DNA from 3 places in the Vallitalea maricola genome. Region 2 is predicted to be linked to each of the others. Evidence: riboswitches for the same ligand, from Rfam matches in the RefSeq annotation. Region 2 holds a riboswitch; each other region holds the start of a gene.
The links. Region 2 has a riboswitch for cyclic di-GMP ahead of AACQ14_RS05075 (transglutaminase-like domain-containing protein). Riboswitches for the same ligand answer to the same signal wherever they lie in the genome.
Positions count from the first base shown of each region.

Region 1 (6,703 bases), on a different contig from region 2:
GTCTTTATCATATACCTGTTCCTTAGAATCAAACACTACGTCTATAATCTCTTTTTGGTTAATAGTAATATCCATATTCTTAAATTGATTTTGTGGCTCATATCCTTGATAAGAATATGCCTTTAGATTAACAGAAGTACCCTCTTCATATATTGCACTATATCCATTATCTACTTTGGTACCATCAATATATACTTCTCCTAGTGAATTATCATAATTTACAGTAAGTGAATATATGGTTTCAACTATTGGAGTAGCTTCATATCTTCTATTCTTCTTAACTTTATAATCAACATCTGTATTAAATAATGTTGGTCTTCTTCCTATACGTATATCACTTTTACTAAAAATTGATTCAGAACCATTACTAGTGTCTGTTATTTTCCAACCTACAATTCTATGACTTTCGTCATTAGCTGTAGCTGTTAACTTATATCTATAATTTTGTTCTTTTTCAACTCTGATATCAGCACCACTTACTTGATTTACTGCTAATGTAGCAGATTTATTAATTATCCAACTAATAATATACTCATTTTCATTTAGCATTATAGCGGATAACATATCCATATCTCTGCTAGCACTTTCTAGTTCATCTAAATCCTCTGATTGATCTAGTTTATCCCCTGACTCACTTGGATTTTCTCCTGGGTCTGCTGGGTTTTCAGCTGGTTCTTCTGGGTTTTCCACTGGTTCTTCTGGATTCTCCACTGGTTCTTCTGGATTTTCCACTGGTTCTCCTGGATTTTCAGCTGGTTCTTCTGGATTTTCCACTGGCTCTCCTGGATTTTCCACTGGCTCTCCTGGATTTTCCACTGGTTCTTCTGGATTTTCCACTGGCTCTCCTGGGTTTTCCACTGGCTCTCCTGGATTTTCCACTGGCTCTCCTGGATTTTCCACTGGTTCTTCTGGATTCTCCACTGGTTCTCCTGGGTTTTCCACTGGCTCTCCTGGGTTTTCCACTGGTTCTTCTGGATTCTCCACTGGCTCTTCTGGATTTTCAGCTGGTTCTTCTGGATTTTCCACTGGCTCCCCTGAATTTTCAGCTGGCTCTTCTGGATTTTCCACTGGCTCTCCTGGATTTTCCACTGGCTCTCCTGTATTTTCTGTTACATTTTCTGATATTATAATATTACCAGTTAAATCTTGTTGTTCTGTTTGAGCATATACTAAATTACTCGTTAAGTACATGAAAGCAAACAAAAACACTAACGATTTCTTTAAAAACTTCTTTTTCAACTAATCACCTCTTATAATAGTTTTCTGTCCTTCTTTCTTATAGAGGTAGGCTCTCTGTTTTCAGCCTCGTTTTTTTTGGAACGTGGTTAACCTTATGAAAATCATTATCAGTCTTATCTTGAATATAATATTGTCAACATGATGATATTTATTATTATGTTGTTAATATTAAAATATATTACAAATAAAGCAATATTGCTTTATTATTTTCCGAATCTAATAATTATAAAATTATATAATTCTAGTTTTTGACAAAATAAAAACTGCTTTGAATATATATATGATTCAAAGCAGCCGAACTGTCATAGTATTTACCTTAGACTCTAGCTTTGCGTCCTTACTTTTCAGTAAGTTTGCCCTTATATTTAATTTTACAATTTAATAATATCATTAGATGTTTATATAGTCAATACATAATATATGTTTTTCTAATATTATATTTAAAACAAATTTCAACTTTATATTAATAATATATTTGTGAAATAAAAAACCCAATAACCATACGTTATTGGGATATATAATAACTTTTAATTTCCTGAAGTAACTTCCATAGAATATTTACCATCTTTATTATCTGTTTCATTTTTTCCATAATCAATTAATTTAGAAAATGTTATTTTATAGTCTTTTTCAAGATTTAAAACATCAAAGTTTAGTGTAATTGTATTTTCATCTATATAATTTGCACCTATAGGTATCTTACTGTATTCTACGCCATTTTCTACATATATTAATTTGTAATTTGACGCTAGCACATTATTAATATTAAAATCAATTTCTTTATTAAATCCTATTTTGATAGTCTTATCTCCAATTATTTTGGCTTCATTGATAAAAATATCAACTGAATTACTGGACGTGAAATTAAATTGATTTGTTTTTATTACATGTTGTACATTACCCATGGTGTCCTTTAATGTAATAGCTCTTAATTTATAAGATTGGGATTGTTTCAATTTTTTATCTTTTGATAAATAAATCTTTATCATATGCGAATCTTTTTCATTGTCATAATAGACTGCTGTTGGTATAGCCATAAATGATGGTGTAGTAATACCTTGTATTTGGTAATTACTAGCTATCTTAGCATATTCTTCATCAAGTGGTTTACTAATATAAGCTATTATTGTATTTTCATCAACTGGTAAAACAGCTTCTATTTCAATATCTTTAACAGTATAATAATTTCCAGTAAATAAATATTCTTTATCATAGATTGAAAATTGGTTTGTTACATCTGTCATATGATTAATTAGTACTTTGTATTCTTTGTTAACCAAAATAACTGAATTAATAGTTAATCGTACAGCTTTCCCCGCATCAACACCTTCTTGCAGTACTTCAGCTTTATCAATTTTAATTGGAGTATTATTATAGTCTGTTATATAATAACTGAATACTTGTTTTGCTATTTTAGGGTTAATCTCTTTATTAAAATTAAGTTGTATAGTACGATTATTTACTGGTAAACAGCTTTCAACACTAAAAATATCATTTTGTAATACTGATGCTTTAAATTTTACTGAGTCCCCATCACCTTTATTCAATCCAACTCCATAAGTACTAGACAATTGTCCATTAACATCTAAATTGAAATATTCTTCTTCTGTAAATACATAACTTTTAAAAAATATTGAAACGCCATTATTACAAGTAGATAATTTGTTTATTAAAATATTAGTATTATCACCTTTAATAATTTCTGCTCCATCTTTTTCAATAGTGTAAAAAGCTGATTGTAAAGCATTATCATTTATTGGATGTGTAAAATAAACATAAATAATATTATTACTTATAGCTTCTACTTTACTTATTCTGAAGAAATCGGATACTAATTCATCAGCACGAAATCCCATAAAATTAGTATTTAAAGTATTTGCTGGATTTCCATTAGTATCTATAACCTTATCCACTAACATAATGTATTCTTCGTCCATTTTCTGGTCTTCTGAAGTTTTGATAATATACGTATCTGTTGACTCTTTTTTACTTATGTCTTGTATTGGTAGAATTTCTGTAGTACCACTAGCCTCATATATTAATATATTCTCAAGTGTAATAGGTTGTATATGTTCGTTAAAAGTGACTTCTATAGTAGTTGAATTTTTTGCAATAACACTTGAAATTTTTGTTTCTAATTCATCTTCTATTAATTCATACTCTATTGCATCTGATTTAGATATCATAGCATTATCAACAAATGCTTGAGCCATTCTGACTTTAGTCTTATTGTTTTTCATTTGAAGAGTACGATAAATAATATCAGCTACTTCTCCTCTAGTAAAATTGGTATCTTCTTTGTGTCCATTTGAATAACTAAGGTCAGATACTAATCCTATACCATATGCTTTAGAAAAAACATTGTTCCATGTAAAGTCTTCATTATATTTATATCCTAAAGACGTCAAAATAAGTTTAAAAAATGCTTTTTCACCTAATTTATCCTTAGGTTTAAATGTACCATCTTTATATCCATTTATAATATCTTTTTGAACGCAATAACCTATATAAGGAGCAAACCATTGGTTTTGAGGTACATCTATAAAACCAGTATTGTTATATTTTTCTTTATTATTTGTAACTTCTTGTTCTTCACCTAAAAGTCGAACTATAAAAGCAGCTGCTTCACTTCTGGATAATTGTCCCTCAAGATTCAAACTATTTCCATTACCCTTAAGAATCTCCAATTTGGTCAAAACGTTAATCTTATTTACGTTATTATTGATAGCATATATATTATGACTAGTAGATAAAATCATACATAAAACTAATAATAATGCACTAATTTTTTTTGTCATAAAAACCGTCCTTTCTTCATTAGTTATTTATGATTATTTTGTCGTTGAAATATAAAAACCATAGGTAGAAACATAGGTTCAACCTATGATTTTATTTATTATTTACTACTGTTCTATTGAAGATGATACTTCTCTGGTAGTAAATTGATTTGAGAAATTTACTAAATTACTTATTTTCACATTATATTTTGTATTCATATCAATATTACTAAATTTAACTGATACTGTTTTGCTATCAATAAAGTTGATATTTGAAGCTGTTATAGTTTTTGTGGTATCAGATTCAGTATATTCTAATTTAAATTTTGAAGCATTATTGGCTGATTGATTAATTTCTTTGTTAAATTTTATGAATACAGTATCATTTGCAATAAATTTACATTCTGTAATACCAATATCTCCAGATTCTGTAGAGGTACCCTGAAGCGTATATTCTATAGAACCAGTATATGGTACTCCAAATTCATTTTTTGCTCCAATTATACTTAATTTATAATTAGTACCATTTTGAAGTGGTGTACTTGAATTTATATATAGAGTTAAAACTCTAGGTTCAATATCTAAAAATTGTTTACTTACAAAGGAAACACCATTCATCACAAATGTAGCATTAACAATATTACTAGGTACATTTCTATTGAAATATACTTTTACAGTATTCTTATCTTCAGAATATGCATAATCTATCTTAAGACTAGCCGCATTATCAGGATATCCATAAAAAGGAGCAATCTCTTCTGATATATAACTTTGTTTATATGCATCCTTTATGTTCTTTATTTTAAGTAAATAATTATGATCTTTCTTCATATTTATAAATCTAACTTTTACTTTTCTATACTTATCTGCACCCTCGCCTGCCATAGAAGCACCCAATGAACTGTTCATTATTATATTAGCATCAGTATCTTCTAACTCATAATTAGATGGTATAGTTGCAGTTGATACATCAATATCTTTATTGAACGTAACCATTATATAATCTTTTTCAATAGGTTCAACATTAGTTATCTGCAAAGTTTGATTATCATCATGATTACCAATAAATCCAAACTCTTCTCCACTACCATCATTTAATTTTACTCCATAATTACTAGCCAAATCACCACTAATAACAACAGAATAGTCAGTACCTTCAGCTAAATCATCCTCTTTTAAGAAAAGACTTACACAATTATCAACACTTCCAAGAACTTTTGCAGAAAGATTAGAAAAACTACCATCTACATACATCTCTCCACCTCTTTTAATATCAAAATACATTGGAATTCCTGCACTTTGATTAATTGGATGTGTAAAATATACATTAATAATGTTTTTACTTACAGCCTCTACTTTAGAAATTTTAAAAAAATTAGAAATTATTTCTTGTTGTTGAAATCCAACAAAATTACTTTTTATTTCTGAGGTATTAATTCCTTCCTTATCAGTAATGTTTAATAAACTAATCTCATAATTTTTGTTAGCTATCTGTTTATCAGTAATTATTGTTATTATATTTTTATTAAATAAAATATCTTTTACATTTAGTTTATTAGAGTTTTCTTCTTCTATAATAACTACATTAGATTTATCAAATTTTATTATTTCTTCTGTTAAAACTATTTTTATTTTATCATTAGTTACTGATTTTATAGATTTAATTTCAGTTTTAATACTGTCTTCTTTATACAAACCAGTTTGCTCAGCTTTCGCTTTGGTTGTAAATCCATTATCTATAAGTCTTTGAATAATAGATTTATTAATATCCTCAACTTGTTTATCTAATGAGTTATATAATATTTTTACAACACCTTTTCTTGTGTAATATAAATCATCAGATAGCTTAGTTTTGTATATATCATCTTTATAAAGTCCTTTTGAATAAGCAAACTTATAAATATTAGTCCATTGAAAGTCTTTATCTTGATAATAACCCATAGCTCCTAGAACCATTTTAGTAAATGCTTTTTCTGATACATATTCATCAGGTTTATAATTACCGTTACCAAACCCATTAACAATACCTTTAGATGATACATAACCTATGTAATGGGAGTACCATTCATCTTGTGGAACATCTAGAAATTCTGTTTTAACATATTTAGCCTTATCAGCTATTACCTCTTTTTCAACACCAAGTAGTCTGACAATAAAAGCTGCTGCCTCTGATCTCTTCAATTGTCCTTCAAGATTATAATCATCACCATTTCCTCTTAATATATTTAAAATATTAAGCGACGATGCCATTTCGTCTATTGACTTATAATTAGTAGCAGATACTGGTGTTGATAGTGTCATTAAAAATACTAGTGTAAATAAAAGTAAATTTTTTCTTTTTTTCAACATTTTATAACCACCTCTCTAATTTATTATACTTCATTTTACCAAATAATTGTATATCTTTTATTAAGATTTGCGAAGAAATAAAGCTTATATTTGTAATACATAAATTCTTATGTAAAAAGCTAATAATAAAATTAGAAAGATTTATAACTTTCGTTCTTATAATCTTTCTATTATAAAAATGTCATTTGTTGTATTTCAACTTATATTTACATACTACAAAATTAATATTAATTATTACATTAGAAAGTAACCTAAATTATTATTAGGTTACTTTCTTAATTTGTGTTATAGCTAATTACTTGAAATCTTAAATTTACTATTGAACTTTAACATTAGGT
Region 1 covers NZ_BTPU01000001.1:101,189-107,891, reverse strand. The annotation lists gene AACQ14_RS00400 (hypothetical protein) at 1-1,239, opposite strand, end outside; cyclic di-GMP riboswitch class I at 1,526-1,607, opposite strand; gene AACQ14_RS00395 (S-layer homology domain-containing protein) at 1,767-4,037, opposite strand; gene AACQ14_RS00390 (S-layer homology domain-containing protein) at 4,143-6,365, opposite strand; gene AACQ14_RS00385 (beta strand repeat-containing protein) at 6,682-6,703, opposite strand, start outside.
Region 1: linked by a shared signal. The riboswitch ahead of AACQ14_RS00400 (hypothetical protein) and the one ahead of AACQ14_RS05075 (transglutaminase-like domain-containing protein) in region 2 are both predicted to bind cyclic di-GMP.

Region 2 (6,703 bases):
TTCTACTTTGGATATTTGAGTTTCGAGAACATCTCTGAAACTTATGGTTTCGTACTGTTTTGATAAATTAATTATATAATCTATTTTATCATTTACAGTATATTCTTCTCTAACAATCTCACCAAAATCACTTCTTATAGTATCTATTTTATTATATTGCTTTTTCATAACAGATTGGAATACATTGTAAATCATAGAAAAATCAATATCTGATAGTATCTTACTGGTATCTACTTTTTCTTCATAGTTAAGAACTTCTGTTGGTATTGTAGGTTCTTTGAAAATAACTTTTTTAGCATCAATTTGTCTTATTTTCAATTTATCTCTAATATATTTAAATTTCTTGTACTCAATGAGTTTATTCATCAGTTCTTCTCTAGGGTCTGTTTCTTCTTCCTCTTCGTCTTCTATTGGTAACAGCATTTTAGACTTAATATTTATTAACGTAGCTGCCATTTCAATAAATTCACTCATAATTTCCATATTTTTTTCTTCTAACTTCTTGATATATTCCAAAAACTGTTCAGTTATTATAACAATAGGTATATCATATATATTCAATTTATTTTTGTCTATTAAATGTAACAATAAATCTAATGGTCCTTCAAATACTTCTAATTTTACAGGAATACTCAATTAAAAAACCCTTTCTTTATTTCTTATACCCCGCTAACTATCATAGTACTAAAAATACTATTTATAATAATATTTACTAGAGTACTAATAAATCCAGAAGCCAAGAATAAAATGAATAAAGCTTGAATAACTTTCTCGTATTGAACAAATTTGAAGTATGCACGTGGATTAAGAGCTTGAATTATTTTAACCATATCAAATGGTGGTACAGGTAATAAATTCACAACAACTATAGCTAAGTTAAATAGAATCAATATAAATAAAAACTTAGTTACATAATAATTCTGCCTAAATGTTGAAACAAAAATAGGTATTAAAACTGCCATTAACAGCAAATTAGATAATATACCAATTAATGTTATGGATATAAGACCTTTTTTCTTATCTCTTAATCTACCAGTATTAAAACTAAAAGGTTTTTGCCATCCAGCCCCTAAAAACATAAAAGAAATTATTCCAAATGGATCCATATATTTTAGTGGATTAAATGAAACTTTGGTTTCATTCTTATATAATGGATGAACTAAATACTTGTAACAAATAATTCTAGGATATTCATGAACACATACTACAATTACTGCACAGACAAAACTAATTACTATTTCTATTAATAATTTTATTGCTTCCATGTCTTACACCTCATTTTTCATTCTATAAGATATTGTACTAATAATTGGTTATAATTTCAAGCAATACTTGAAAAATCTTTGATTTATCCTAGATTATTATTAGGAGATATAAAATTTATGATACGTTATAAAAATGATATAGAAAAAAGAAATTTATCAGATGTATGGAGATATATAAAAATACTTGTTTAAACTCTAAGTATAAAATTAATTCAAAAATTACTTTGAGAGGGATCAAATATTATTCATTATTAAAATACCTTTTTAGCACTATAATCTGAAGGATCTTTTTCATAAGAAACTTTTACACCTTCTGATTTATATGCTGCATCAATGGTAGTGTCTACAACTATCCAATTGTTATCAACTAACACTTCATTCCAAGCATGATAGACAGAAGTGAAATTACTATCGCCATGAACAAGCTTTGTAGGAATGTTAAGGCTTCTAAGCATAACTGCAAATAGAGAAGCATAATCGTAGCATATTCCTTTTTCACTAGCTAACGTTTCATTAGTTGAAGGTAAATATCTGCTACTAACATTCTTTGCTTTTTCATCATCATATTTAACATTATCGATTATGTAATTATATATAACTTCTATTTTCTCTCTGTCAGTCTTGGCATCTTTAGTTAGTTCTTTAGCTAGAATAGCTGCTTTTGAATCGCTTGTCCAATGTACATTCTGAACACTTGCTAAGAATACTGTATTATTAGTTGTATCATTATGTACTTTACTAGATGTTAACAATTTGTACTTGTTACCATCAGCTCTTTTATATATTCCTACAGTATACTCACCATTGCCCATTTGTAATGGTAGCTCTTCATTTGAAGAATTAAGGTTATAGATATATTTATCCGAACCCTTCTTCACGACAACTTTTAAGTCAGAATAATTAGTAGTATCATAATTGATACTTACTGTGCCGTTATCAGCATTGACCTTTATAATTTCACTCTTAGCAAAAGCGGTTGTCCCAGCTAATGCTACAAAAATTAATGCAACTATAAAAGTTAATACTATTTTTTTCAGTTGTAACTCTCCCTTCGGCATCTGGCTATCTTCATATATGAAGACCCTATAGTTTTGCGTCCCTACCTCACGATAGGTTTGCCATATTCGTGGGAAAGAAAAGTAATAAAACTCTTCTTTCGGTAACTGGCTGCCATATCATTTTTGACTTAGGCCCTTTAGTTTTGCGTCTTCAGCTTTCACTGAATTTGCCACTTCGAGAAAAGATTTGACTACTAGGTAATCAAAGTCTTCCTCTGGTAACTGGCTATCATAGCTTATAATTAAGCCTTAGACCCTATAGCTTTGTGTCACATATTTTCATATGCTTTACGATTTACAGAATAATACGGTCAATACTGCCGACTCTTTGACTACCCTCTCATTGATATTATATCACATATTGTTAATTTGGTAAATATTTCTTTATATATTACATCTAATAAACAATAGATAGCACTAAGTTAATCTGATTCATTGCTCTAATAGATTCTCAGTATTTTCTAACAAAGAATAATCGCCTACTTCACCATGACCAGGAACAATTACATCAACACTTTTTTCACTATACTTTCTTTTTAATTTCTTTATGCTTTCTGACCATCCCATAATATTTGCATCTGCTGTATTACCTAAGTTTTCTGATTCAGCTGATTTCACCATACAACCACCAAACAATACTTTTTTACTAGGGTAATAAACGACAATGTTGTCAGGAGAATGGGATTCTTGTGGATAATAAAGTACTAATTTTTCATCTCCAAAAACAATTTCCATTTCCTCATCAATATCTATATTAACTATTTCAGTAGGCTCTATATACTCAAGTTTAGTGTAAACATCATAATATTTTTTCAATTCAGGATCTTTTAGCCAATCTAAAAAAAGCTTTCTAGCATCTTCTCCTCTTTCTTTAACCATATTTACCGTTTTTGATGTTCCTATAATCTTAATATCTTGTTCAGCAAGATATTTATTTCCACCTAAATTGTCAAAGTGGAAACCAGTATTTATTTCTATAAATTTAACCTCTTGACCTGCTCGTTCTCGGACCCACTCAATAATCTTTCTGGTTGCTTCGTTTTCATAAGGTGTATCAATTAGGGCTACATCACCATTTTTCATTTCAATAATCATAGAATTTCCATCCCATGGAAATTTATGATTTACTACTAAAACCCCCTTCTTAATTTCTTTAATGGTCAAACTATCATCAATATTAACTTCATCATCAATATCTAGCTTATAAATATAGTCATCCTTTTTAGCACTGCATCCAGCGGTAACCATTATTACTATCATCATTACTAATACAAAAAATTTTTTCATATAAAATTCTCCCTCATTATTCTTAGTATATCCCTTTATCATTTAATATTTTTAGCGCTATTTTGCGAGCGTTAACACCATTTGCATCACTATCGCCTTCAATGTTAACCGCAAAATAGTATACGTTATTATTTTTTTCCACATAACCAATAAACCATCCATTGATTTCATGTTCATTTGAAATCAATGTTCCTGTTTTTCCAGCCAAAACACTATTCTCTTTTTGTGATAATTTTATAACTTCTTTTACCGTATCTATGTTTTCTTTCTTAAAGGGTATTTCGTAATTATGTGTTTTTTTAAGAAATTCGACTTGTTCTATAGGTGAAATCTTTAATGCTAATTTACCATTTATAATACTTTCTATCCCTCCCCAACCAATTTCATTACCGTAATTAATATTCTTAATCACGTCTGTCATTATTTCTTTACCTATATCTCTACTTAACTTTTCAAAATACCAATTAACAGAAAATTTCATCCCAGTTTTTAAGTTATGATTCATGTTCCATATATCATAAGGATATTTCGTTCCATCCCATATCAACTCTGACATTCCGTCTTTTATGATACCCTCTTCAAGAGCCGTTACAGCAATAACTATCTTAAAAGTGGACAATGGTACCATACGCTGTTGAGCCTTATAAGAATTATAAATGTAATAATTGTCTTCATTCTCATTTAACATAACAAATGTCCCATCATATTTATCAAAATATTCTTTTAAGTGTTCATCTATTATATTTATAGGTAATTCTGACTCTTCGTAACCCATTACATTCTGTCTATTGCTTAATAAGATACATGCTAATACTACAAAAACTATTGCTTTTTTGATTTTTGTTGTTTTTTTCTCCTTTTTAAATTCTGCAATACTATGAATGCGAGTTTTAATATTTGTTTTTTTGTTACTAAATCCTACTATTCCAGGGATGGATGAAGAAAAAGATATTTTTTCAATCATAGTAATTATTGTATTACCATAATCCTTATATTCATGTGATTCCAAATGAGAAAGGACATATGCATCGCAAGCAACTTCACAATCCTGACGCATTTTATAAAATCCATAGCTGACCAATGGATTAAACCAATGAATAACCTGTAACATAACACAGATCCAATTCTTTATAATATCCTTTCTTTTATAATGTGCTAGTTCGTGTAGGATAATGTATTCCAGTTCCTTTGATGTTAAATCCTGTAAGATAGCTTTTGGGAATACTAACATTGGTTTAAGAACACCTAACAATATGGGTGTTTTGAACAAATTACTTTCAGCAATACCTATTTTTTTATCTACCTTCATCTTTAGCTTGCAATCTTCCACAATCATCTTTATATTTTCATCTACATTAATTTCATATTCACGTCTTAATCTAAAATTTAAGTATAAATTATAACTTATTATAATTATTGATATTAGTAAAACACCTATTAACCAAACCATAGTCCCTTTATCATATAAGAATGTCAATTGATTCTGTGTCATAGATATTGCGTAATCACCTGAAATATTTGTTGGTTGATTAAGCATATTACTATTTCCAAGAGGTTCTAATAATGTATCATTGGTGATAATGGCAATATCGCTTTTCTTATTTAATAAGTAATTATATATATTAAAAAAACTAAAACTGGTTTCAACAGATTCTATCAACACCATCCTTAATATAAGTATATACCATATGGAATAATGCCACATTGCTCCTAATCTATTTTTAAATATGGTTTTTATGCTAAGAATAATCAAGATGACAATACTTATTATTATTGATGAATGAAATATTTGAATAGTCAACTCATGTAAATTAAACAATATCTAACCTCCTTATTTTTCCGTCTTTTCGTTAAGAATCTTTTTCAAATCATTTATTTCATCCTTACTAAATGCCTCATCTTCCAAAAATTTTGCAAACATCAAGCTGAAAGTGCCATTATAAACACGGTTCAAGAAATTTTTGTTTTCTTTTCTTTTACATTCATCTTCGTTAACAATAGGGTAATATAAGTATTCTCTGCCCTTTTTATCAAATGAAATTGCTTGCTTTTTCAATAATCTATTTATTAATGTTCTTATGGTTCTATCATTCCAATTGACATGATTACCCAAATGATTAATTATTTCATTCGCTGTAAGGGGTGAAGTCGACCAAAGTATATTCATTATTTTCCATTCTGCACCTGATATTTGAGTATTTTGTTCCATATAATCATCCTCTTTCTTTTCTCAAACTATTACATATGTAATAGTTTCTCAAGTTATATATTACACCTGTAATACTTGTATGTCAACTGTTTATTCTAATAATTTAAAACCCCTTTTACTACCAGTTTAAGCTTATAATATAATTTATTTAACCGCCAAAAGGACTTAGCCTATTGACTAAGTCCTTAAAATAAATGATTATTTTTTTGTTCATTTACTATTTCATATTATGTCTTATTGCTGATCTCCACTATCTTGATTCTCTTCTTCATTATTTTCTTCTTTGTTAAATTTTACTGATGCAGCTTCAATATCTCCATATGCCCAATGGTCATTAGATACATCACTAAACGAAGGATTTACTGTATCTAATTTAGGTCTAGCTATAATCTTATTGATCATAATTACTATTTGCTCTCTAGCAGTATCGGTATCAGGTCTAAATGTTTTATCTTCAAAGCCTTTTACTACTCCAGCATTATATAATTTATTTATATATGATTGTGCCCAATGTCCTGAAATATCTGTAAAGATACTTTCGTCATCTTTTACTTCTGCACCAACATAATCCCAATATGCTGAGAATACAACTGCTATTTCAGATCTTTTTATAGCCTGATTTGGTTTAAATGTTCCATCATCATATCCTTTGAATAAACCTATCTTGGTTATCGCTTGAATGTACTTGTATGCCCAATGAGCATTTGTTACATCAGTATAGCTAGAATCTCCTGATTCTTCAGTATCTAATTTTAGAATTCTTGCAAACATTGCAGCTACTTCCGCTCTTGTAACAGCTTTTTTAGGTTTAAATGAACCATCTGGAAATCCCTTGATATAAGGATCATAAAATTCTATGGCACCTAATGGAGTTGTAGGTTCAT
Region 2 covers NZ_BTPU01000015.1:981-7,683, reverse strand. The annotation lists gene AACQ14_RS05085 (segregation and condensation protein A) at 1-636, opposite strand, end outside; gene AACQ14_RS05080 (site-2 protease family protein) at 660-1,265, opposite strand; gene AACQ14_RS05075 (transglutaminase-like domain-containing protein) at 1,517-2,323, opposite strand; cyclic di-GMP riboswitch class I at 2,316-2,395, opposite strand; cyclic di-GMP riboswitch class I at 2,421-2,505, opposite strand; cyclic di-GMP riboswitch class I at 2,538-2,626, opposite strand; gene AACQ14_RS05070 (MBL fold metallo-hydrolase) at 2,756-3,610, opposite strand; gene AACQ14_RS05065 (BlaR1 family beta-lactam sensor/signal transducer) at 3,633-5,429, opposite strand; gene AACQ14_RS05060 (BlaI/MecI/CopY family transcriptional regulator) at 5,442-5,819, opposite strand; partial or broken gene AACQ14_RS05055 (S-layer homology domain-containing protein) at 6,054-6,703, opposite strand, start outside.

Region 3 (6,703 bases), on a different contig from region 2:
CTCAGGCGAAACAACTTGTACTTCAAGGACATTTTGCTTAGATGCATTAAAGTACTGTTCTAAGCTTTTGTTAGCTGATGTAATCTGTAGATCACTTTCGCTCCCTGTAGCTGCTACAGTAATTGTCGGTCTAAATGTTGACAACGCTATAGTTACTACCACTAAGCTGGTGAAAAAGATTCTAACCTTATTATTCATTTTTTTCCTCCTATACAATAATTTTCTAAATTATGATACATCTTCATTTTAACACTTATAGCCTTCTATCTATATGATGCAAAACTACATTATTATGACTGATTTCTATAATTTTTAATAAAATGGCTAATGCTGAGCACATCAAAAAAGATGATTCCTGTTATATACAGAGAATCATCTTTTAATGTATTTATTTTTTTTAATTATTAAATTGTATTAAATTTATCTCAAATTCTTTTAAATATCTTTAGGATATATTTGATTAAAAGATTCACTTCTAGCTTTCATTAATTCATTCATGTCAACGGAATTCTCTTTAGTCAATTCAGGCATATCAATTTCAACCTTTTCATTTATATTATATATATTTTTGTTGAATTCGAAACCTAATTTGATAACACCAGATACTTCTTCGTCTAAGATATCTTCATCATATTCTTCATCAGTCAATTTATCTTTTATAGCCATGACTTCTTCTATTTTAGCAATATCTATATTCAAATCTATTAAACCAGATTCATTAACAATATAACCTTCTTTATTGATAGCATATTCTATAACGATACCTTTTTCACCTAATAAATTACACTTACATAATTTATCAGTAAAGCCATTAATCATTTCTTTTAATACTGGTTTATTTTCATCTATATTTTCTATGATACTATCTATTTCTTCCTTAGTTTTTTTCACTTCTTCTTCAGACTTGTTAACCATCTTTGATATAATGTCCATATATTCACTAAAGAATTTAAGTGCTTCTTTATTATCTAATAAATTATTAGCTGAATAATTTATTAACTTACTTAGTGACTCATTGTCTAATGATACTTCATATACATATGCTGTCTTATCATCAATTGTTTTTCTTCCTTTATTTTTCACTAATTTCAAGTTAGGGTTATATTGTAAAGCGTAATCTTTTAAGAATTTATTTAATTTATCTTGTAATTCTAATACTAATTTACTATCATAAGTAATATCTTCATTGTTATCTTGATTTATTACAAGATATTCCTTTCCAGCTAACTCCTCACTAGGTGAAAACATCATTATAGATGGTACTTTTATTACTTGGAGGGATTTAGAATTCTTTTGTGACATATTAAAATCTCCCCAATATTCTACTCCCATTCCTATTCCACCAAAAACGAATTGGGTATCTACATACATTTTTCTTGATGTTTTTTGTTTGTTTTGCTGTAATTTAGTGTGAATGTTAATGTTTGAATCCTGTAATAACATCTTTACAGTAGCAATGCTAAATTGATCTTCTTCTGAAAATCCTTCTGTCTCTAATGTTACAGAAATATCTGTATCACTTTCACTTGAAGTGACTTCTAGAGATTTCTTAAATGCATTATATAATTTATTTTCATTATAATCACATCCAACAAATATTAACATCACAGATAATACACATACTATCATTGCTGATATTTTTTTCATACTATATACCTCCTAATATATTGTCTTATTTTGTCACTACTAATTATAAACTATTTTAAGTATATTGTAAATCAATTATTTATTTGATATCAGTTTGTAATTTGTCATAATTTTTTATATATTCTGTCGTGATTCTTACTTACTACAACCAAGAAATTATACCTAATAATAACTATATGTCTTTTGTGCCTATAATAATATCCACTAATCTTATTATGAACACTATAACCAATTTCATTCAAAGCAAAAAATAAATCCAGAGTAAAATACTTAATTCCCTGGATTTACCATCTATACTTGTTATTTAACAAATATTATAGACTATTAATTACGTCTTCGGGTGTATTAACTACTTCAAATTTATCAACAAATTCTTTTCCACCAAGTCTTCTTATTTGTGACATAGCAATAACTGAATCAAGTTTTACATAATATCTCTTTTTGAATGGTGTATCCAAGTATTTTTTTAATGCTTCTGTTAATACTTCTCCTACTTCTGGTGTAGAAGTTGATTGTTTTCTTGCATCTACTAAAAATACATAATCCTTAACATTAATCATTTTTAATTTACTTTCATAATCTTTCATACAATCTTTAGCTTCATCAATTGTGAACATTCCCTCAGCTACTAAAGATACTAATTTCTTACTTGAATTTACCTCAATTTTATACATGTGTATACCTCCTATTAAATGTTTTGTTATTTAATATTAAATATCATATTCTGGGTCAAGGGCTTTATAGAATAATTTACAATCCAAGGATTTTTCAGGTGGTATATCTTTAAAATGTTCTGTCTCAGCATATTTTGTATGGATAAGTATTCCTTTTTCATCATGAACAAGTTTAAACTTAAAATATTTTGAGATTAATGTAGCAGATTTGATATTGGTAGCTTCAAGAAACATACCTTTATAACCTCTTTTTATTGCATCATCCTGACAGATTCTCACTAAGTCTTTTGCTATTTCTTTCTTTAGCTTATCTGATTTTACACCAATCATAAACATATGTACAAAATCATTCTTTTTAATTTTTTTATCTGTTTTGTAATAAATAGTATCCAAAAACCTCTTATCAAGAACTTCAAGTAATTCACAGATTTTATTCATGGGCTCTAAATTATCTGTAAATGGAGGCACCTCTTCATCTGGATCAAAGTCTTCACATGCTAATACACCTATGATTTTATTATTTTTTCTGTTTATAGCTATATAACACAATCCTTGTTCTACAACATTTTTCATGTAACTATAAACAAATTCATTAAAATCATCAATAGATAAGTGAACAGCCTGTACCATCGGTTCAGATATTGTTTCTTCTTTTACTGTTATCCCTGCAAAAGTTTCAGCAAGACATTTTGCTGCTTCAGCGATCAGCTCTTCATTTTTACCATCCAATCGCTTATACTCTAATTCTATATTTAATTGTTCCAAAAATTTTACTAAAAATACTTTATCATAAAAAACATCATTTTTTTTCATTATATCCCCTCTTTCAACTATTAATTAACAAATAAAATAATTTCATCAAGAAAAATGATAAAATATACTATATTTTATGGCAGGAAGATTCCTTTAATATAAAAAAGGTAACTTGTTACACTCCACATAACATTTCATATAACGTTTTTAGTCAATGAAAAAAATGTGACAAAAAAAACAGCTACTATTAATAGTGACTGCCATCAAATTATTATACGGCAACCTGGCAGTCCTAGGATATAATCCCTTAGACCCATAGCTTTGCGTCCCTATTTTTCAATAGGTTTGCTATTTTCTAAATAAAACAATATTTAATACTGTACTTATTATAACATAATTATTCTTTACTTTCAATTTATTTTAAATACAAAAGATTCCCGATTACTTATTTTTGTAATTTAAACTCATATCCTCGCTCTGGCTTTTAGAATGCTGAGAAAAGAATTTCCCTACAAAAAAAGCATTTTTCCCAAAATCAATTATAGTATTAAGTAAATAATTTCATCAATCTTAGCAAAACATAACTAAGAGGTGATGAAAATGGAAGATACAACTGTAATAGATAATGAGGTTTATTATAATGTTAGTAATAGACTGTTTCAATTTGCTGAAACAGAAGACGATTATAATAGAATAATGAAAACAGCTACTCACTGGTTATGTGAAGCATCTGGACGTAATTTTACAAAAGACCTTTTATATCCTTTATCAAGTAACGGCTACATCATTAATGATGAAGGTATAGCGACAAAAGAATGGGAAATAGCTGAAGGTGTTTTAGTCAAAAAACAAACTGAAGGATTAGATCGTGTATAAAAAACAAAGCATGACAAGGGAATACTCCCCTTATCATGCTATTTTTATTTAAATATTGTAAAATATAGGATTACAATGATTCCTAACACTATTCTGTACCAACCGAATACTTTGAAGTCATGTTTTTTGATATATCCTACTAGGAATTTGATTGCTAATATTGAAACTACAAAAGCAACTATCATTCCTGTTAGAAGAACCAATAATTCTAGACTTGTAAATGCAAAACCGAATTTCATGATCTTGATTAAACTTGCACCAAACATAACTGGCATAGCCAAGAAAAAGGTAAATTCAGCAGCTACAGTTCTTGATGTTCCTATAAGTATTGCTCCTAATATGGTTACTCCAGAACGTGAAGTTCCTGGAATTAGTGATAATACTTGAAATAAACCTATTATAAGTGCTGTCTGATACGTAAGCTCAGAGATATCATTAACTTTACAAGTTCTGCCTTTGTTCCATTTCTCTATGATAATAAATAAAATACCATATAATATCAATGTAATAGTAACTGTCTGATAGTTATAGAATAATTCATCCATCTTATCGTCAAATAATACACCTACTATTCCTGCTGGAATACATGCAATGACAATCTTTACCCACAAAAGAATAGTATCTTTTTTAATAAATTGTCTTTGTTTAAATGAGAAGGGAAAAATCTTCTTCCAATAAATAACCACAACTGCCATTATTGCCCCTAGCTGAATTACTACGAAAAACATTTCCTTAAAAGCTTCCGACATATTCAACTTAAGAAATTCATCAACTAGAATCATATGACCTGTACTACTTATTGGCAACCATTCTGTAACTCCCTCAACGATACCAATAATCAACGCTTTAAATATCTCAATAATATCCATATAAAAAACTTCCTCCTGCGTAAATAGCTTATTCTATGTTGTAAAAATAATACATTTCTTCAATTATACATTAAATCAAGGCACATGCGCAATAAGATAAACATTAAAAAACCCTTAAGTTTATTAATATTCTATAAAAAAAAGAAGCCACGCCTCGTTCCGCAGCAACTTTTCTATAAGATAAATAGTTCTTATCAATGGATACTTTCATAAACATTCATATTACTAATATTATCATTATAATTAATTATTTCTCCCTTTCTGAGGGAAGTTCTTAATCCTTTAATGACTTTATCCATCTTTTCTAATTCTTGCAGCATAGCTTTTTCTTCTTTTCCTGTTTCTATAACCTTATATATACCACCGTTTTTTATAACTATTCTCTTATTAGCCATAAGTGCCAGACTTGGGTCATGAGTTGCCATTAATACTATCTTTTCTTTGCTTACAAGGAGACCCAGTGCTTTTTTTCTATCAATTCCAGCATTCTCAATTTCATCTATTAACACAATAGGAGATGTACTTAGAATAGCTGTGTCCGCTATCATCAAAGCTCTAGATTGTCCACCACTTAAACTGGTGATAGGAGTATTAAGGTCAAAAGCTTCTCCTGCTAGATTATTAGCAGCTTCAATAATCTTTTTTATTACTTCTTTTTCATTTTCAACCATACGACTTTTTGCATGAAGTTCAAGAAATTCGCTAACAGTTAAATCCATTACAAAATTCATGTTCTGTGATAGCTGTGCCACCAATTTATTACCTGAAGAAAACCTCCATTTTTTATCTGGTTTTTCACCATTAATTAGAATGGCTCGGCCTGTTGGAGTATCTTCATTAGCTGTCCATTCTATATCAGCTAATAATCTACTTTTACCTGAACCCGTTGGACCAACAATAGATATTATCTCACTTTTATTTATAGTGATATTATCAAAATTTTCTTTTTGTCCAGATTTATCATGTCCAGCTATAATTGTTAATGAATTAACTGCTTTTTCTTCTTTTATGCCTAGAAAATCCAGCATGGTATTGATATATACGATTATATCATCAATCAATTTTGTTGTGTCTATAGCCCATTCTTCTCTTTCTTCCTCAGAAAAATGTTCTAGGAAACTTATAAAAGTCTCATTTCTATAATCATCAACATCCAGTTTATTATCTGCAAAGAAGGATATAATAAAGGGATATTTATTTTCTATTTCATTAATTGTCAATTCATTAAGTTTTTCTCTATTTATCATCGTCATCACCTAATTTCATTTTTCTTACATTACCCATTTGATAATCCTCACCGATTCTAGTTTCACCTAAACAGTATGAACAAAGTGCTGATGGCATTGAGAATCTTAATTTTTTACCTTTTACTGTACTTGTATCAGTTTCTTCGTCATATAATAGAGTACTTAATTCAAATGCGCCTTGTCCAGTCAACCCATTGATATGCATTGTAACTGCTTTTGGATTAACAGAATTAACTCTTGAAGAAAACACTTCCCTCTCTGCTTGTGATACAATGTCACCTTTGGTGATTACAACTATATCAGCAGATTTTAACATTGGCCCTATTTTCTTAGGAGTATTTATCCCACTAAGATTATCTATTACACAAATTGCTTTGATATCCTTGATATATGGTGAACAACGATTACAAAGTCCTGCACTCTCAGTAATGAGTAAATCCAAGTTTTCTTTTATACCCCACTTAACAACTTCTTCAATGTTACTGACAAAGTAATGGTCAGGGCAAAGAGAGCCAGACAAACCTTTCTTAACAGGTATTCCTGCTTTTTTATATAATATATCATCATCTGTATAGAGACAGTCAAATTTTACTACACCTACTGATAATCCTCTTTTTTGAAGAGCGCCTATTGTTTT
Region 3 covers NZ_BTPU01000027.1:98,502-105,204, reverse strand. The annotation lists gene AACQ14_RS09205 (NPCBM/NEW2 domain-containing protein) at 1-198, opposite strand, end outside; gene AACQ14_RS09200 (hypothetical protein) at 436-1,647, opposite strand; gene AACQ14_RS09195 (hypothetical protein) at 1,962-2,321, opposite strand; gene AACQ14_RS09190 (uroporphyrinogen decarboxylase/cobalamine-independent methonine synthase family protein) at 2,358-3,134, opposite strand; cyclic di-GMP riboswitch class I at 3,349-3,434, opposite strand; gene AACQ14_RS09185 (hypothetical protein) at 3,675-3,950, shown strand; gene AACQ14_RS09180 (undecaprenyl-diphosphate phosphatase) at 3,995-4,819, opposite strand; gene AACQ14_RS09175 (ATP-binding cassette domain-containing protein) at 5,014-6,066, opposite strand; gene AACQ14_RS09170 (GTP-binding protein) at 6,056-6,703, opposite strand, start outside.
Region 3: linked by a shared signal. The riboswitch ahead of AACQ14_RS09190 (uroporphyrinogen decarboxylase/cobalamine-independent methonine synthase family protein) and the one ahead of AACQ14_RS05075 (transglutaminase-like domain-containing protein) in region 2 are both predicted to bind cyclic di-GMP.